Regions from separate parts of the Virgibacillus sp. Bac330 genome, predicted to be linked through region 3. Evidence: a T-box and tRNA genes for the amino acid it is inferred to sense, from the RefSeq annotation. Region 3 holds a T-box; the other regions hold tRNA genes.
What was found. A T-box is a leader RNA that pairs with one kind of tRNA and senses whether it is charged. The one in region 3 lies ahead of D9780_RS06195 (valine--tRNA ligase), so its partner is inferred to be a tRNA-Val.
Positions count from the first base shown of each region.

Region 1: it has a tRNA-Val gene. The T-box ahead of D9780_RS06195 (valine--tRNA ligase) is inferred to sense a tRNA for this amino acid. The anticodon was not compared.
Region 2: it has a tRNA-Val gene. The T-box ahead of D9780_RS06195 (valine--tRNA ligase) is inferred to sense a tRNA for this amino acid. The anticodon was not compared.

Region 1 covers NZ_CP033048.1:4,067,795-4,071,949, reverse strand. Annotated here, with positions in the region: rRNA gene D9780_RS18970 (16S ribosomal RNA) at 1-513, opposite strand, end outside; tRNA gene D9780_RS18965 (tRNA-Ala) at 654-729, opposite strand; tRNA gene D9780_RS18960 (tRNA-Pro) at 737-813, opposite strand; tRNA gene D9780_RS18955 (tRNA-Arg) at 819-895, opposite strand; tRNA gene D9780_RS18950 (tRNA-Leu) at 899-987, opposite strand; tRNA gene D9780_RS18945 (tRNA-Gly) at 995-1,069, opposite strand; tRNA gene D9780_RS18940 (tRNA-Leu) at 1,096-1,180, opposite strand; tRNA gene D9780_RS18935 (tRNA-Lys) at 1,198-1,273, opposite strand; tRNA gene D9780_RS18930 (tRNA-Thr) at 1,313-1,388, opposite strand; tRNA gene D9780_RS18925 (tRNA-Val) at 1,391-1,466, opposite strand; rRNA gene rrf (5S ribosomal RNA) at 1,514-1,629, opposite strand; rRNA gene D9780_RS18915 (23S ribosomal RNA) at 1,787-4,155, opposite strand, start outside.
Region 2 covers NZ_CP033048.1:4,240,470-4,244,624, forward strand. Annotated here, with positions in the region: gene D9780_RS21265 (N-acetylmuramoyl-L-alanine amidase) at 1-354, shown strand, start outside; gene fabI (enoyl-ACP reductase FabI) at 429-1,205, opposite strand; tRNA gene D9780_RS19880 (tRNA-Glu) at 1,523-1,597, shown strand; tRNA gene D9780_RS19885 (tRNA-Val) at 1,599-1,674, shown strand; tRNA gene D9780_RS19890 (tRNA-Thr) at 1,677-1,752, shown strand; tRNA gene D9780_RS19895 (tRNA-Tyr) at 1,798-1,882, shown strand; tRNA gene D9780_RS19900 (tRNA-Gln) at 1,894-1,968, shown strand; tRNA gene D9780_RS19905 (tRNA-Lys) at 2,054-2,129, shown strand; gene D9780_RS19910 (DUF2785 domain-containing protein) at 2,333-3,106, shown strand; gene D9780_RS19915 (hydroxymethylglutaryl-CoA reductase, degradative) at 4,105-4,155, shown strand, end outside.
Region 3 covers NZ_CP033048.1:1,353,940-1,358,094, forward strand. Annotated here, with positions in the region: gene D9780_RS06180 (LysM peptidoglycan-binding domain-containing protein) at 1-412, shown strand, start outside; gene D9780_RS06185 (phosphotransferase) at 863-1,891, shown strand; gene D9780_RS06190 (hypothetical protein) at 1,888-2,076, opposite strand; T-box leader at 2,355-2,625, shown strand; gene D9780_RS06195 (valine--tRNA ligase) at 2,724-4,155, shown strand, end outside.

The DNA.
Region 1 (4,155 bases), 1.7 Mb from region 3:
AGGTACCGTCAAGGTGCCAACCTATTCGAATGGCACTTGTTCTTCCCTAACAACAGAGTTTTACGATCCGAAAACCTTCATCACTCACGCGGCGTTGCTCCGTCAGACTTTCGTCCATTGCGGAAGATTCCCTACTGCTGCCTCCCGTAGGAGTCTGGGCCGTGTCTCAGTCCCAGTGTGGCCGATCACCCTCTCAGGTCGGCTACGCATCGTTGCCTTGGTGAGCCTTTACCTCACCAACTAGCTAATGCGCCGCGGGCCCATCTGTAAGTGACAGCATATGCCGCCTTTTAACATTGCGTCATGCGACGCTTTGTTTCATCCGGTATTAGCCCCGGTTTCCCGGAGTTATCCCAGTCTTACAGGTAGGTTGCCCACGTGTTACTCACCCGTCCGCCGCTCGTTCCACAAGCGTCACTCCCGAAGGAGATCTGCTTGCTTCCCGCGCTCGACTTGCATGTATTAGGCACGCCGCCAGCGTTCGTCCTGAGCCAAGATCAAACTCTCCATAAAAGTTTGTGATGATGAACACCGTTCTTCATCATTCTTAGCTGCTGAGATTTCTCTCAGTTTATTTCTTAAGAAAAAACAGGGTTTGTTTTTTCCTTGACATACTGGTTGTTTTGTTCAGTTTTCAAAGAGCAAATATATTATGGTGGAGCCTAGCGGGATCGAACCGCTGACCTCCTGCGTGCAAGGCAGGCGCTCTCCCAGCTGAGCTAAGGCCCCGAGAAAATGGTCGGGAAGACAGGATTTGAACCTGCGACCCCATGGTCCCAAACCATGTGCTCTACCAAGCTGAGCTACTTCCCGTAATATGGCGCGCCCGAGAGGAGTCGAACCCCTAACCTCTTGATCCGTAGTCAAACGCTCTATCCAATTGAGCTACGGGCGCTTATGGTGCCGAGGGCCGGACTCGAACCGGCACGGTAGAAACCTACCGCAGGATTTTAAGTCCTGTGCGTCTGCCAATTCCGCCACCCCGGCTTGGCTTTGGAGCGGAAGACGGGATTCGAACCCGCGACCCCCACCTTGGCAAGGTGGTGTTCTACCACTGAACTACTTCCGCATAAATACCAAACTTTGAACTTTTTGTGGTGCGGGTGGAGGGAGTCGAACCCCCACGTCCGAAGACACTAGATCCTAAGTCTAGCGCGTCTGCCAATTCCGCCACACCCGCAATATTTAAATGTGTAATGGTGAGCCATGGAGGATTCGAACCTCCGACCCTCTGATTAAAAGTCAGATGCTCTACCGACTGAGCTAATGGCTCGTATAATTTAATAATTTAAAATATCATCTCTAGTCTAGATGGTGCCGGCCAGAGGACTTGAACCCCCAACCTACTGATTACAAGTCAGTTGCTCTACCAATTGAGCTAGGCCGGCAATGGTGGAGGATGCAGGGCTCGAACCTGCGACCCCTTGCTTGTAAGGCAAGTGCTCTCCCAGCTGAGCTAATCCTCCAAATACTATAATACTGGTCGGTATATACTGAATTAAAAATGTATATCGCCTGGCGGCGTCCTACTCTTGCAGGGACAAAGTCCCAACTACCATCGGCGCTGGAGAGCTTAACTACTGTGTTCGGCATGGGAACAGGTGTGACCTCTCCGCCATTACTACCAGGCAAAGTTGCTATCTGTTATGTTGTGCTTCAAAGAGGCACAAATCTTATTATAATCGTTTTTGTGAAAAAATCAAGATCTTTGTTGAAAAAAGTCATTTTTTCCTTGTTACCTTGAAAACTAAATAAGAGATCATTCAACGTACATCTACCAAAAAGGTTAGTTAAGTCCTCGATCTATTAGTATTCGTCAGCTCCACGTGTCACCACGCTTCCACCTCGAACCTATCAACCTCATCATCTCTGAGGGATCTTACTCACTTATAGTGATGGGAAGTCTCATCTTGAGGGGGGCTTCATGCTTAGATGCTTTCAGCACTTATCCCTGCCACACGTAGCTACCCAGCTATGCTCCTGGCGGAACAACTGGTACACCAGCGGTGTGTCCATCCCGGTCCTCTCGTACTAAGGACAGCTCCTCTCAAACCTCCTGCGCCCACGACGGATAGGGACCGAACTGTCTCACGACGTTCTGAACCCAGCTCGCGTACCGCTTTAATGGGCGAACAGCCCAACCCTTGGGACCGACTACAGCCCCAGGATGCGATGAGCCGACATCGAGGTGCCAAACCTCCCCGTCGATGTGAACTCTTGGGGGAGATAAGCCTGTTATCCCCGGGGTAGCTTTTATCCGTTGAGCGATGGCCCTTCCATGCGGAACCACCGGATCACTAAGCCCGACTTTCGTCCCTGCTCGACTTGTAGGTCTCGCAGTCAAGCTCCCTTCTGCCTTTACACTCTGCGAATGATTTCCAACCATTCTGAGGGAACCTTTGGGCGCCTCCGTTACCTTTTGGGAGGCGACCGCCCCAGTCAAACTGCCCGCCTGACACTGTCTCCGGACCGGATTACGGCCCTGGGTTAGAAGGTTCGTACAGCCAGGGTGGTATCCCACGGTTGCCTCCACGTAAGCTAGCGCTCACGCTTCGATGGCTCCCACCTATCCTGTACAAGCTGTACCAACATTCAATATCAGGCTACAGTAAAGCTCCACGGGGTCTTTCCGTCCTGTCGCGGGTAATGCGCATCTTCACGCATAGTATAATTTCACCGGGTCTCTCGTTGAGACAGTGCCCAAGTCGTTGCACCTTTCGTGCGGGTCGGAACTTACCCGACAAGGAATTTCGCTACCTTAGGACCGTTATAGTTACGGCCGCCGTTTACTGGGGCTTCGGTTCTACGCTTCGCACCGAAGTGCTAACGCTTCCCCTTAACCTTCCAGCACCGGGCAGGTGTCAGCCCCTATACTTCGCCTTTCGGCTTCGCAGAGACCTGTGTTTTTGCTAAACAGTCGCTTGGGCCTATTCACTGCGGCTCCTCCTTAAAGGAGCACCCCTTCTCCCGAAGTTACGGGGTCATTTTGCCGAGTTCCTTAACGAGAGTTCTCCCGCTCACCTTAGGATTCTCTCCTCGCCTACCTGTGTCGGTTTGCGGTACGGGCACCTATGAACTCACTAGAGGCTTTTCTTGGCAGTGTGAAATCCGGAACTTCGGTACTCTATTTCCCTCCCCATCACAGCTTGAAATTGTCGAACGGATTTGCCTATCCGACTTTCTCACTGCTTGGGCGCACACGTCCATCGGTGCGCATTCCTTATCCTACTGCGTCCCCCCATCGTTCAAACGTTCATGAGGTGGTACAGGAATATCTACCTGTTGTCCATCGCCTACGCCTTTCGGCCTCGGCTTAGGTCCCGACTAACCCTGAGAGGACGAGCCTTCCTCAGGAAACCTTAGGCATTCGGTGAAAGAGATTCTCACTCTTTTTTCGCTACTCATACCGGCATTCTCACTTCTAAGCGCTCCACCAGTCCTCACGATCTGACTTCACAGCACTTAGAACGCTCTCCTACCATTGTTCGTAAGAACAATCCGCAGCTTCGGTGATACGTTTAGCCCCGGTACATTTTCGGCGCAGAGTCACTCGACCAGTGAGCTATTACGCACTCTTTAAATGGTGGCTGCTTCTAAGCCAACATCCTGGTTGTCTGGGCAACTCCACATCCTTTTCCACTTAACGTATACTTTGGGACCTTAGCTGGCGGTCTGGGCTGTTTCCCTTTCGACTATGAACCTTATCACCCATAGTCTGACTCCCAAGGATAAGTAGCTGGCATTCGGAGTTTGACTGAATTCGGTAACCCGATGAGGGCCCCTAGTTCAATCAGTGCTCTACCTCCAGTACTCTTTCCTTGAGGCTAGCCCTAAAGCTATTTCGGAGAGAACCAGCTATCTCCGTGTTCGATTGGCATTTCACCCCTACCCACACCTCATCCCCGCATTTTTCAACATACGTGGGTTCGGGCCTCCAGTCAGTGTTACCTGACCTTCACCCTGGACATGGGTAGATCACACGGTTTCGGGTCTACGACCGCATACTATATTCGCCCTATTCAGACTCGCTTTCGCTACGGCTCCGTGTTTTCCACTTAACCTTGCATACGATCGTAACTCGCCGGTCCATTCTACAAAAGGTACGCCGTCACCCATTAACGGGCTTCGACTACTTGTAGGCACACGGTTTCAGGT
Region 2 (4,155 bases), 1.6 Mb from region 3:
ACTACGTATACGGTTAAAGCTGGAGACACCTTATGGGGGGTTGCACAGGCACATAGTATGACTGTTAGCGAATTAAAGGCGTTAAACAACCTTACCGATGACAACATTTATCCTGGACAAGTACTAGTCATTAGTGGATCTCCTTCAGGAAGTGCAAGTTTTGTAGAAGTAATTACTGCAAGTTTATGGGTGTATGATGTTCCTGACTGGGACGCAAAATACGAAATAGTGCACCAAGGAGAGGTATTTACGGTAAATGATGCATTATATGTAAATGGATCTAAAATGTATAAGTTAAAGTCTGGGTTATATATTACCGGAAATTCAAACTATGTACGTTATTTTTCTAAGTAGATGGAATAGAGTGGATAGGATATGAAAAGAAGCGGGGAAGAAAACTCCGCTCTTTTCATATTTTTGATTTTCTATTAGCCACCAATAATATGATATCCAGAATCTACATGGAGGACTTCTCCAGTTACGCCGCGTGATAGCTCGCTCATAAAAAATAATGTTGCGTCGCCCACTTGATCTTGGTCTACATTTCTTCGTAAAGGTGCCTTTTCTTCAATAAGCCCTAGTTTTTCATTAAATCCGGAAACCCCTTTCGCGGATAATGTGCGGATAGGACCAGCAGAAACTGCGTTGACACGAATATCATATTTCCCCATGTCTTCAGCAAGATAACGGACGCTTGCTTCAAGGGAAGCTTTGGCAACGCCCATAATATTGTAATTTTGAATGACTTTTTCTGCACCGAGATAGGTTTGTGTGACGATGCTACCACCTTCTGTCATAAGCTCTTTAGCAGCTTTTGTAACAGCAACTAATGAAAAAGCGCTAATTTCATGTGCTAATAGAAATCCTTCTCTGGACGTATTTGCGTATTCTCCCTTTAACTCATCACGATTGGCAAAAGCTACAGAGTGCACAACACCGTGAATGACTCCTACCTTGTCTTTAATAGAAGCAAATGCATTTGTAATACTTTCATCACTTGCAACATCACATTCGACAATACCTTTAGCTTCAATGTTATGTTTGTCGAGCAATTTTGTTAGCTTACCGTAAGATCTATCTTGACGGTATGTGAAAATTAAATTTGCACCGGCTTTATGTAATGAAGTCGTTACACCCCAAGCGATACTTCGTTCGCTGGCAACGCCCATGATGACAATATTTTTACCTTCTACTAAGTTACTCATTAACGTACCTCCAATATCCTTTTTAATCGAGCATGAAAGTGCCTCAAGTTTATCATAAGGAACTATTTTCACAAAGAAAATAGTACATGGCACTTAAATGCTTCATTACATGTACTTTAATGTTTTTATTATATCCTAATTTTCATTTTGAAAGAAACCGTTAGCTATGCGCGTTATTTTGACAAGATAAAAGCTGATTTGACAAGGTTTAAAAAAGAAATTAAAAAAAATTACATTTTCCCTTTACAAATGATATAGAACTAGGTATAATAAAATTCGTCAGTTTCGAAAAGGGAACTGGAAGATGAAAACATCCTGGCCCGTTGGTCAAGCGGTTAAGACACCGCCCTTTCACGGCGGTAACACGGGTTCGAATCCCGTACGGGTCACCATGGAGGATTAGCTCAGCTGGGAGAGCACTTGCCTTACAAGCAAGGGGTCGCAGGTTCGAGCCCTGCATCCTCCACCATTGCCGGCCTAGCTCAATTGGTAGAGCAACTGACTTGTAATCAGTAGGTTGGGGGTTCAAGTCCTCTGGCCGGCACCACTTTTAAAAAAATGAATAAAGATTATTGTATGTGTTCATACTACTGGAGGGGTAGCGAAGTGGCTAAACGCGGCGGACTGTAAATCCGCTCCCTCAGGGTTCGGGAGTTCGAATCTCTCCCCCTCCACCATTTAAAATTGTTGGGCCATAGCCAAGCGGTAAGGCATCGGGTTTTGATCCCGTGTACCCCAGGTTCGAATCCTGGTGGCCCAGCCATTTTTTATTTTAAGGGACTTTTCTAACCTATATATAATAGAGCAATTGGCTAGAATGGACATTATAATTGGAATGCATTGAATAGGAGCCATTAGCTCAGTTGGTAGAGCATCTGACTTTTAATCAGAGGGTCGGAGGTTCGAATCCTCCATGGCTCACCAATATTTTAAATCAACATATTTCTACATAATTACAAACAAGGTTGCGACATGTTAGTGACCTTGTTTTTTTTAATATAAAAAACCCCTCTATTATTATCTATAGCTATGTCAACAATTTAAATTAGGGATGGGAAAAATAACAGCAAATATTGTATATGCGTGGTGAGAGAGTGGGTACATACCTTCATAGAATGCAGGATTTTTTGGATATAGATACGTATCATTTCTCAGATGATCAATTAGATTCTTTACTAGAAGAAATGCTTGAAAACATCGGACATACTGATCCTGAAATACGAGACGATCTTATTTACAATAGTTTCGTTAAACTGATATTGAAAGATTACGTAACGAAAGAGCAAACAATATATATTTTACAAAAGTGCATGAGTGAACAGTATCTGTTTTTTAATATAGAAGATAAAACGATAGGAGATAGCGTGTTTACGCGCTCATTCTCAGCGCTTGTAATAGCTACAATTTTATATAAGGATGCAACAACTAGAAACTTATCTAGTGAGCTCGTATTGTACGCCATTCATGTAGGTATAGAATACTTGTTATTAGAACAGGACTATCGTGGTTATGTTGAAGAAAAGGGGTGGGCACATAGCATTGCGCATGGTAGTGATCTGCTGGCTACTTGTGTATTACATCCTGAATTTGATGCGAGCCAAACGAAAGCATGTCTTCACGCAATAAGGAAATGTGTTTTGGTTGAGTATCCTTATATTGATGAAGAAGACGAACGTCTTATTCAAGTTATGGAAGCTTTAATTAAAAAAGGTATGGAAGATATAGAATTACGCAATTGGATTGCAGATTTAGAAGTAGAACTCCATCTCCCTCATGAAAGATACCGTATTGAATGGAATGTAAAACGTTTTTGTTATTCCTTATACATAACTCTGTTACAACATAGAGAATTTTCAGCATCTAGGCAAGCCATTTTGGATAAGTATCAGCAAAATAATTAAAAATGCATAGAATCGATGGGCAAAAGCATAGCTAGTAATAAGGCGTTGTTATATTTAAAGGTAAGAAAGTATAAAATTTGATGCTATGGCGTAACCAAATAACCGAATGAGCCCCGCTCAGCTCCATCGCCCAGCAACTAGGCGACTTCATGAATCGCCTTACGATAAGTCATCATCGTTTTGTAATAAATAGGAAGGCCGACTAAAGATGTGCTTGCTGGAGGGCGCCGGCATACTCCTGTTGCAGGAGCATGATTCCTAAAACGTTCGTTGATTCGTTCCAGTCGCTACGTTGCCACGGGCGCCCCGAGCCTTTGTTCTTTATATGCTGTTGTTCATAGTTGCTATTATACAACGGTTAGTTTTACTTTAAATTCATAACAATACTGTGGTATTATGTGTTTGTTTACACTACAACTAATCAAATTTATAATATAATGTACAAAATCATGATATACTTTTTATAGAAATGTATATCTATAAAAACGTGTTCATATATTTTAGGCTCTATGTACGTTATTCTTCATAACAATGAGCTGTTAAAAGCATATATAAATGTTGGTCGTCCTAGAAAATAGAGACGCTCTGGACAAGGGTATATACATGCTTCATTGTCCATCCTTTTTAGTGGATAATTGAAATTTTATATAATAGAAATACTATTTATTATGCGTAGGGCATGATTGGCGAGAGGACATAAAGATGGTAAAATATTTGAGGGCATGCTAATAGCTTATTTAGCGGCTGACGTAATAACCAATTCTAATTAAAAGGATTGGAGAATTAAAATTGTAATTTCTTCAAACGTTTGTTTGAATTTATGTACAGGATGGCTGTTACAAACTTAAGCATATATTTCCTTTTTTCTTCTTTTACATGATTAGGAGAATGAAGTGTTTACGTTAATCATTGCTTAGTAGTAAGCAAGTTTTCTTAACCTGCCCACATTAAAATTAAGATATGATGTTGTGTATATTATTATAAAAGGATGAGCGGCGATGCAGACTTCCAGAATTCCTGGTTTCTATAAGCAAACAGTTACAAAGCGA
Region 3 (4,155 bases):
AAATAAAGAACAAAATAATCTAAACGTGGATGACCAAGGGAAAAAAGCTACAGAAGCTGAAGTTACGGAAGAACCTAACAATATTAATGAGATGAAGGTGAAGCAAAATGGCGATGAGAATGACCATGAAGCGTTATCTGTCTCACCGGAAATTAATCAGACGAGTGGTGATCGACACATCCAAGATGAAGTCCAGGATGTCAGCTACTTAGCAGATATTTTTAGTAATAAAGCTGAAAATAATTATACTAGCATGAGGTTATGTATCGTACAGGAAGATGATACGATCGATTCTATTGCGGAAAGATATCAAGTTTCTGCATTACAATTAATTAAACAGAATCAATTGGATGATGATTACGATGTTACGCAAGGTCAATTACTGTATATTCCAGAAAAGAAAAACAAATGATGCTCTCTCTCCATTATAGAGGTAAGGTTGCCTGCAGCTTCCTTAAAAGCTAGTAGTGGCATCTCATTTTTCATTAACAAAGGTATATAATTATTTTACGCTATAGCAAAGTATGAGATTTTTTGGTTTATAATATAAGAAAAACAAAGGCTTTCGTCATAAGATTTGGCGACAAGCCAAGTTTTTCTAAGGCCAGATATAATTGAATTCTTTAATTTATCGCGGATAAAGGTGCTGTAAGACTTCTACTTCAAGATTGGAAGATGTGAGCGGAACAAGTCTAAGTGGGAGATACACCACCTTATTCCCTTTTTTGTAAAAACCCTTTAAAATCGTATTCTTGGGCTGCTGAACAACCAGCAGGTTATGAAAGAAAACCCCACTAAATAATAAGAGTGTAAAGGCGTGAGCCTAATTTTTGTTTGCTTTGAAACTAGGGTGGTGAAGAAAATGGATACCTTACAAGAAGTGTTGCATGCTTATTCTATTCGACCTTTTTACATAGAAAAACAAACAGAGCGGCTCTACATGGTGCAAGACTACAACCAGCAATATGCGTTGAAACATAGCCGGCTAACGGAAGAAACAATCGTTATGTGGGAACAAGTTTATAAATTGGCATATGAAGAATATCTTTTTCCTATTTTACCAGTTTACTTAACGAAGCTAGGAAAGTTATATGAAAAAAAAGGAGAATTTATTTATTATGTGACACCTTGGAAAGAAAGCCGAGAAACAGAATTAGATCAATCCACGATTGATAAAATCTTTCAAAGTTTTGGATTGATTCACATGAAAACAAAACGGCGACATTTGGTTGAAGTCCAACAGTTTAAGCAAGCTTTTCAACAGTATAAACAGCATTGCTTGACCTTACAGCAACAATTACTTGCATTTGTAGAGGAGTACGAACAACATCGCTTTATGTCCCCGTTTGAGTTACTTGTTTGTACGCAATTTAAAGATGTTAATTATAGTCTGAATGAAACGATACGAAGAATTGATCAGCTGTTGGAAGAACAGGAAGAGACTTGGTATTATAGTTTGTGCCATAAGAACATCAAAACTTCACATACTTTAGTTGATCAAGGTCAGCTCTATTTTATAAATTGGGAGAATGCAGGGTTTGACTATCCCATTTTTGATTTAGTTGCTTTTTTTCAAGAAGAAACAAAGCATTATGATACTCCGACTAATATGCTACTGCGCGGATTTGACAAGTATATGAATGAGAACGAACTGACCAAGAAAGAACTTTATTTGTTAGTCATTCAATTATTAGACCCACAAGCTTATCTAAGTTGTGTCAAAAATCATAAACAAGCAAACACATCCATGATGAAACAAATAATTCATTTACAGCATACATTTCGACGTATACTGTTTGGGTTGCACCTTTCTGCACATGTGGAAAAAACGTTTGATACGATCGATCTAGATGATCTGGACGACCTAGATGATTTGGATGAAACAGATTAAATCCATTCCAAATAAAAAGCTATAAAAATGCCAACGATAATACCAAGAAGAAATACATCAAAGGTGGTTGGGAAAAATAAAGTACGAATCAATTGAAAAATTAATATAGGCAGTGTACATCTTTCAATTACGATAATACAATTTCTGGCCCATGGTGGTAGTCGGTAACGGTAATATCTTGCCAATGAGACTCTCTCCTTTACATCAGAAATTTTTATGTTACTATACTATATGTATAAATTGATCTTTTTGGTGCAAACCTTACTATGTAACGGGTTATTATTTAAGAGATAACAAACACTTACAATAACAGTGAAGAGCTACATTCTTTAAGCTGCTTTTTGTCGTAAACATTCCAGAGCTGGGAAAAGAATGCGCTATTTCATTTTAGTGAGGAAACAGTTGACGTAAAGAGGAATTATATATAAAATAAAGCTATTCTAATAATATGCATGTAAACAATGAAAATGTAAAGAATGGGAAGAGTACAGGATAATTATCATGTAGAGATGGAAATCATTGGCTGAAAGTTTCCTTGAAAATTATGCTGGAATGTCGCCCAGGAACAGCTCCTTTGAACAAATAAGGCTAAGATGCTGCCTTTTTTAAGTAGAAGGAAGCCGGTCTATGTACCGTTATCAACAAATGAAGTGTGTATACTTTGTTTCTTTACTACACTAGAAGTATACAAATAAAGGTGGTACCACGGAGAGCAAACCCTTTTCGTCCTTTTATAGGACAAAAGGGTTTTTTTATACACTTTAGTAAGTGTCAAAAACGTATAAGTGAAACTACAGCTTGCTAAAAAAGATATTGTAAGGAGGAGCATGTTATGTACGAACAAGAATCAAAACCTTCACTTTCTGCTAAATACAATCCGCAGGAAGTAGAAAAAGGTCGCTATCAATTTTGGCTAGAAGGAAACTATTTTAAAGCAAAGAACGATATGGAGAAAGAACCCTATTCTATTGTTATTCCCCCACCAAATGTTACAGGACGATTGCATTTGGGACACGCTTGGGATACGACAATGCAAGACACCATTTCTAGAATGAAACGTATGCAAGGATATGATGTATTATGGCTCCCTGGTATGGATCATGCTGGGATTGCTACACAAGCAAAAGTGGAAGAAAAGCTAAAAGAACAAGATACGAATCGTTATGAGCTAGGTAGAGAAAAATTTCTCGAAAAGGCTTGGGAATGGAAGGAAGAGTACGCTGCGTTTATTCGTTCACAATGGGAAAAGTTAGGGCTTAGTTTAGACTATTCACGTGAACGGTTTACGCTTGATGAAGGTTTGTCAGACGCAGTTAGAGAAGTATTTGTAAAGTTATACGAACAAGGTTTAATTTATCGTGGAGAATATATTATAAACTGGGATCCAGATACAAAAACGGCTTTATCCGATATTGAAGTGATTTATGAAGAAGTGCAGGGCAAATTTTATCATATGCGCTATCCGTTAAAAGATAGTGATGAGAAAATCGAAATTGCTACCACACGTCCAGAGACGATGTTAGGTGATACTGCGATTGCTGTTCACCCTGATGATAAACGATATAGCCATTTAATTGGCAAAAAAGCTATTTTGCCCATCGTCGGTCGGGAAATACCAATTGTTGCAGATGAGTATGTAGATATGGAATTTGGTTCTGGTGCAGTGAAAATTACGCCTGCTCACGATCCAAACGATTTCGAAGTTGGGAATAGACATGATTTAGAACGAGTATTAGTTATGCATGAAGATGGAACGATGAACGAAAATGCTGGTATTTATGAAGGAATGGACCGATTTGTGTGCAGAAAACAAATTGTTCATGATTTGAAAGAACAAGGTGTACTGTTTAAGATTGAAGACCATGTACACCAAGTTGGTCACTCCGAACGAAGTGGCGCTGTCGTAGAGCCATATTTATCTACGCAATGGTTTGTAAAAATGAAACCATTAGCAGATGCTGCAATCGAGCTACAAGCAGGAAGTGACAAAGTTAATTTTGTTCCACAGCGTTTTGAAAGAACTTATTTAAATTGGATGGAAAATATTCGTGATTGGTGTATTTCTCGCCAACTATGGTGGGGGCACCGCATACCAGCTTGGCATCATAAAGAAACAAAAGAAATTTATGTCGGCAAGGAAGCTCCCGACGATATAGAAAATTGGGAACAAGATGAAGATGTATTAGACACTTGGTTTTCATCTGCTTTATGGCCTTTTTCAACCATGGGGTGGCCGGATGTAGAAGCAGAAGATTACAAGCGAT